One region of the Clostridium chauvoei genome, then DNA from elsewhere that is predicted to be linked to it. Evidence: riboswitches for the same ligand, from Rfam matches in the RefSeq annotation. Region 1 holds a riboswitch; the other holds the start of a gene.
What was found. Region 1 has a riboswitch for FMN ahead of ribD (bifunctional diaminohydroxyphosphoribosylaminopyrimidine deaminase/5-amino-6-(5-phosphoribosylamino)uracil reductase RibD). Riboswitches for the same ligand answer to the same signal wherever they lie in the genome.
Positions count from the first base shown of each region.

Region 1 (3,395 bases):
TTATGATGGATTTTCAAGAAGGTGTGCAGTTGAAGATTTATGCAAAAGATGTGGATATGCTAAAAGGTATAAAAAGTAATAGCATATTTTAGGCGGAGGTAGTAAATGAAACATATTTATAATTTAGCGTTTAAAATGGCTATATCTGCAACAGTTGCTTTAATATTTGCCAATTCTTTAAATTTAAAGTTTGGGCCAGTTGCTGCAGTAATAGCTATATTAAGTATACAAGATACTAGAAAAAAGGCTTTAATAGTAGGCAGGAATAGAGCCTTTGCATGTTTGATAGGACAAGGAATATCATTTGTTCTATATATTTTTATTGGACAAAATCCAATAGTTTTTGGACTTTTTCTTATAATATTTATTCCATTAACATCTAAATTAAAGATTGAAGAAGGTATGATAGCAGCGGTGGTTTTATCAACCCATTTATTAGTAGCTGAAAATATAAATTTTTATTGGATTGTAAATGAAATCCTTATTATGTTAATTGGTATAGGGACTTCAGCAATTGCTAATTTATTTATGCCATCATTAGAACATAAATTTAAGAAAAATAAAGATTATATAGAAGAATCTTTTAGAGTAATATTGTTTAAGATGTCAAAGTCTTTACTTACTCATACAGTAGATATTGATGAAGCAAAATTAATGAATGAGTTAGAAAGAAATTTAGATGAAAGTAAAAATACAGCGTATAAGATAGTAAACAATAATTTCTTTAAAACAAATTCATATCATACCGATTATATAAATATGAGATTAAATCAATTTGATACTATAAAAAGAATGAGACTACATTTTGATAAATTTTCAATGTCTTTTAAACAAACTACTATAATGGCAAACTTTATAAAAGAAGTAGCTAAAAATATAAAAGAAGCTAATGATTGTAGAGAGCTACTTAGAAAATTAAATATATTAAGAGCTGAATTTAAAAAAATGGAGTTACCAAAAACCAGAGAAGAATTTGAAAATAGATCACAATTACTTCAGCTTTTAAATGATATGGAGGAATTCTTAGAAATAAAAAGGAATTTTGTGAAGAGTTCTTTAAAACATGAAATTTAGTATGTCATCATGAATTAGTAAAACAAGGAAATATTGACAAATATTTAGAATAGATATAATATAATAGTATAAAAGTTAATAAGTTTCTTCAGGGCAGGGTGAAAATCCCTACCGGCGGTAAAGCCCGCGAGCTATTTTTAGCATGATTCGGTGAAATTCCGAGGCCGACAGTATAGTCTGGATGAGAGAAGAAAAATTTAAATTTAAAACTATGATTATATTTATAGATTTTTTGCTCTGAACTTTTTTAGTTCAGAGTTTTTTGTTTTTATAAATAGATATAGTGTATTTCTGCATAGAAATTTTAAGTTTATAAAAGCCCTGAATAATAATACTCAGGGCTTTTATTATTTTTTAGGGGAGGATAAATCTATGGATGAAGCTTTTATGAGAAGAGCATTAGAGTTAGCTAAGAAAGGGGAAGGTAGTGTTAATCCAAATCCATTAGTTGGGGCAGTTATAGTAAAAAGTGGTAAGGTTATAGGAGAGGGATATCATCGTGAGTTTGGTAAGGAGCATGCAGAAATTAATGCAATAAAAAATGCTAAAGATAATTTAAATGGAGCAGATTTATATGTAACTTTAGAACCCTGTTGTCATTATGGTAAAACACCTCCTTGTGTTGAAACAATAAAAAAATATGGATTCAGAAGGGTAATAATAGGAACCTTAGATTTAAACCCAATAGTAAGAGGAAAAGGCATTAAAATTCTTAAAGAAGCAGGTATAGAAGTAGTAGTAGGGATTTTAGAAGAGGATTGTAGAATTTTAAATGAAATATTTAATCATTATATTATGAAAAAAAAACCATTTGTAGCTTTAAAATGGGCAATGACAATGGATGGTAAGATAGCTACTTGTGATTATAAATCAAAGTGGATTACCAACGAAAAATCTAGAGCTTTTGTCCATAATTTAAGAAATAAATATAAAGGAATAATGGTTGGTATAAATACTATATTAAAAGATAACCCAGATTTAAGGTGTAGAAATGAAGATTTTAAAAACAAAGATCATTTTAGGATAATTTTAGATAGTAATTTAAGAATTCCTTTAGAGTCAAAAGTTTTAGAAAATCAAGATTATTCTAAAACTATTATTTTTACAACTAAAGGGGCTAATAAGACAAATAAAGTACTTCTAGAAAATAAAGGAATAGAAGTTATAGAAGTAAAAGAAAAAGAAGGCAAAATAAATTTAAAAGAAGTAATGCAGATATTAGGTAATAAAAATATAGATTCTATTCTTGTTGAGGGAGGAGGCACTTTAAATTTTTCCCTTTTAAAAGAAGGGCTAGCCAATAAAATATATGAATTTATATCTCCTAAAATTTTTGGTGGAAAAGAGGCATTAACTCCTGTTGAAGGGGGTGGAGTTGGACAAGTTGAAGAAGCATATAAGCCAGAAATAGAAGAGCTTTTAAGATTTGATAATGATATTTTATTGGTGGGAAAATTCAACAATTAACTTTATAAGCTTTAGATTAATTAGGAGGGTTATAAATGTTTACAGGAATTATAGAAGAAATAGGAGAAGTAAAGTTTATAGAAAAAAGAGAGAAAGCATATAAGGTATTTATAAAATGCAAAAAAGTATTAGATGAAGTAAAAATAGGTGATAGTATAGCAACAAATGGTGTTTGTTTAAGCATAACAGAAAAGGGGAAAGATTTTTTTTCAGCTTATGTAATGAAAGAAACTCTAGATAAAAGTAATTTAATTTATTTAAAGATAGGTTCTAAGTTAAATTTAGAAAGAGCTATGAAAATTAATGATAGGATTAATGGACATATTGTAAGTGGGCATATTGATTCTACAGCTGAAATAGTTAGTTTTAGAAAAGAAGAGCAAACTACTTGGATTACCTTAAAAGCAGATAAAGCTACAAGTAAATATATAGTATATAAAGGATCTATTGCTCTTGATGGAATAAGCTTAACAGTAGCTAAGGTTAATAATAATATTTTTAGTGTATCATTAATTCCACATAGCCAAGAAGGAACTACTTTAATTAGTAAGAATATAGGAGATAAAGTTAATATTGAAGGTGATATTTTAGCTAAATATTTAGAGCGTTTATATGTAAAGAAAGATATTGAAGATAATAATTCTAATATTTCAAGAGAATATCTAATAAAACATGGATTTATGTAGTGATTATAATATTGAGTGAAGGGTGGTGAAGGGAAGAAATTCCCTAAGATTATGAGTAAATTTATTTCTATAGAAGAAGCAATAAAGGAAATAAAAAAAGGAAAGATGATTATAGTTATAGATGATGAAGATAGAGAAAATGAAGGCGATTTAGTAATGGCAGCAGAG
Region 1 covers NZ_CP018624.1:868,267-871,661, forward strand. The annotation lists gene BTM21_RS04050 (radical SAM/SPASM domain-containing protein) at 1-79, shown strand, start outside; gene BTM21_RS04055 (aromatic acid exporter family protein) at 106-1,074, shown strand; FMN riboswitch at 1,155-1,271, shown strand; gene ribD (bifunctional diaminohydroxyphosphoribosylaminopyrimidine deaminase/5-amino-6-(5-phosphoribosylamino)uracil reductase RibD) at 1,447-2,541, shown strand; gene BTM21_RS04065 (riboflavin synthase) at 2,577-3,227, shown strand; gene BTM21_RS04070 (bifunctional 3,4-dihydroxy-2-butanone-4-phosphate synthase/GTP cyclohydrolase II) at 3,279-3,395, shown strand, end outside.

Region 2 (3,395 bases), 650 kb from region 1:
GTGAATATACTCTTAATAATAAAAGAGAACATTCAATATTAATTATGGACATGGTAGAAATGCTTCTAAAAGATAATAATTTAGATATAGATGACATAGATGCTTTTGTTGTTTCAAAAGGTCCTGGTTCATTTACAGGTTTAAGAATAGGAATGGCTACAGTCAAAGGTCTAAGTTTTGGATCAAATAAACCTTATATAAGTGTTTCTAGTTTAGATGCTCTTGCATATTCCTTAATATGTTTCGATGGAATTATATGTCCAATTATGGATGCTTTAAGAGATAGTGTTTACACTTGTTTATATAAAAATGAAGACGGAAACCTTAAAGCAATAACAGATTATGATGCACTTGATTTAAGTGATCTAGTTGCTTTATTAAAAGAAAAAAATGAAAAAGTTATTTTTACTGGTGATGGTTTAGAAAAACATAAAGAGTTTTTAAAAGACAATTTACCTAATGCTTTCTTTGCTCCGAATCACCTAAGTATAATTAGAGCTTCATCTTTAGGTGAACTTGGACTTAAAATGTTACTTGAAGGTAAATCAGATGATATAAATTCTTCACCATTTTATCTTAAAAAACCTCAAGCTGAAAGAGAACTTGAAAAAAGGTTGGCTTTAAAAAATGAAAATAGCTTATAATCTTATGACTTCTAATGATATTGATGGTGTTTATGAAATAAGTAATCTTTGTTTTTCAGTGCCATGGAGCATTGAATCTATTAAATCTGAACTTAATAATCCACTTGCTAAATATATAGTAGCTAAAGAAATAGCATCTAATAGAATTATTGGATTTGTTGGCGTATGGATTATAGCTGGTGAAGGTGACATAACTAATATAGGGGTTCACCCTAACTATAGAAAAAATCATATAGCCACTAATTTATTGCAATGTTTATTTAAGTTATGTGAAGATTTAAATTGCAACACAATTAATTTAGAAGTAAGAGAATCTAATATTCCAGCACAAAATTTATATACAAATTTTGAATTTAAAAATATAGGTCTTAGAAAAGGTTATTACGAAGATAATAAAGAAAATGCTGTGTTAATGCAATATAATAAATTTTAAAACAAAAATAGTCATAGTAAAATGATTAACTTCAATTTACTATGACTATTTTAATTATATTATACTGTTGTAAGATTTTTATCTTTATTAGGTTCAAAATGTGAATCAACTTTAAATATTGCCATTGATACTTTTTTGTATAACATATAAGTTATTCCACATACTAAAACAGCTTTTATTCCATTAAAAGGTAGTAGTCCTACTGTTACATATTCTAATAATTGAGCTGATTCCATATGCATTCCATAAGCTGGCAATAAGAAATATACATTTGCTATTATTCCCATTATTTCTATTCCTATAAATCCTAATGCCATTCCTATAAGAGCTGTCTTTTTACTCTTATTTCTGTGATAGAACCATGATGCTGGTACTACTAATGAAATTCCTACTATAAAATTAGCAATTTCCCCTACAAACACTGTTCCAGTTCCCTTAACTATTAAAATTAATAAATTTTTTATAAGTTCTATAACAATACCTGCAACTGGTCCAAAAGCAAATGCTCCCATAAGTGCTGGAACATCACTTAAGTCTATTTTTAACCAAGGAAATAACGGTATTACAGGAAAATCTAAGTACATTAGTACAACGGCAATTGCTCCTAGTAATGAGATTTTTACAAACTTGTTCAAATTTTTGTTTTGATTATTCATGGTTTTCTCTCCTCCCAAAAGTCTATCCTCTGGGGCATTAAGTTAGAAATTTTATGCTTACCACTTCAAAATGCAAAAAACCCTGATGCACTTTAATACATCAGGGCGAAAAGCTTCTAAATAAAATGGATTAACTAAAAGTATTTTAATATACCTTTAACTTTAATCTAACTTTCTACCTTCTTTCATCCAGACTATACTGTCGGCCTCGGAGTTTCACCGAATCATGCTAATTATTAGCTCGCGGGCTTTACCGCCGGTGGGGAATCTCGCCCCGCCCTGAAGATAATATTTTATTGTACTTCCATTATATTACTATTGTCTGAATTTTTCAAGTATTTTATTCTTCCTCTTTTATATCTTTCATTGATAAAGAAATCCTATTTCTTTTTTCATCTACTTCCATTATTCTAACCTTTATTACATCCCCTACTTTAACTATATCCAAAGGATGTTTTACAAATCTATTTGCCATTTGACTTTTGTGAACAAGACCATCTTGATGAACTCCAATATCTACAAATGCTCCAAAATCCGAAACATTTCTAACAGTTCCCATAAGAACCATTCCTGGCGTTAAATCTTTTAATTCTATTACTCCAGTCTTTAATATTGGCTTAGGCATCTCTTCTCTTGGATCTCTTCCTGGTTTTTGTAATTCTTTAATTATATCTCTAAGAGTAGGTTCCCCAACTTCTAATTCTTTAACTAAATTGCTTAAACCTTTTTCATTTACTCTTTTTTCTATATCATTAAGATTTTTATTTTGTAAATCATCTTTTGTATATCCTAGCAATCCAATTAACTTTTTAGCTATATCATATGACTCTGGATGAACAGAAGTATTATCTAGTGCTTCCTTACTTTCCATTACTCTTAAAAATCCAGCACATTGTTCATAAGCCTTTTGTCCTAATCTTTTTACTTTTAAAAGCTCTTTTCTAGTTTTAAATCCACCAACTTCATCTCTATATAACACTATATTATTTGCTATAGTTGTATTTATTCCAGCTATATGATTTAGTAATGAAGGTGTTGCTGTGTTTAAATCTACTCCAACCTTATTAACTGAGTCTTCTACTACCCCTGCTAAAGATTCTTCTAATCTTTTTTGAGTTACATCATGTTGATATTGACCAACCCCAATAGCCTTAGGATCTATCTTAACAAGTTCTGCCATAGGATCTTGTAATCTTCTTCCTATAGAAATAGCTCCTCTTATAGTAACATCTAAATCAGGATATTCCTTTGTTGCTAATTCGGATGCTGAATAAACAGATGCTCCTGCTTCTGAAACTATAACATATGCTAACTCTTTTCCCATTTCATTTTTAATTTCAGAAAGCATTTCTGATATAACTTCTTCTGATTCCCTTGATGCAGTTCCATTACCTAAAGAAATAACATCTACATTATATTTTTTCACAAGATCTTTAAGTATTCTTTTAGTACCTTCTATATCCCTTTTTGGTACTGTTGGAAATACTGTTGCCTTTTCTAAGAATTTACCTGTACTATCTAAAACAGCAACTTTACAACCAGTTCTAAATCCTGGATCATACCCCATAACAACTTTTCCTTTTATAGGAGGTTGCATAAGTAATGCCTTTAAATTCTCTTTAAATATTTTTATTGCTCCCTCTTCTCCAATATTAGTAAGTT
Region 2 covers NZ_CP018624.1:216,886-220,280, reverse strand. The annotation lists gene tsaB (tRNA (adenosine(37)-N6)-threonylcarbamoyltransferase complex dimerization subunit type 1 TsaB) at 1-644, shown strand, start outside; gene rimI (ribosomal protein S18-alanine N-acetyltransferase) at 628-1,077, shown strand; gene BTM21_RS01095 (ECF transporter S component) at 1,137-1,733, opposite strand; FMN riboswitch at 1,907-2,024, opposite strand; gene BTM21_RS01090 (Tex family protein) at 2,074-3,395, opposite strand, start outside.
Region 2: linked by a shared signal. The riboswitch ahead of BTM21_RS01095 (ECF transporter S component) and the one ahead of ribD (bifunctional diaminohydroxyphosphoribosylaminopyrimidine deaminase/5-amino-6-(5-phosphoribosylamino)uracil reductase RibD) in region 1 are both predicted to bind FMN.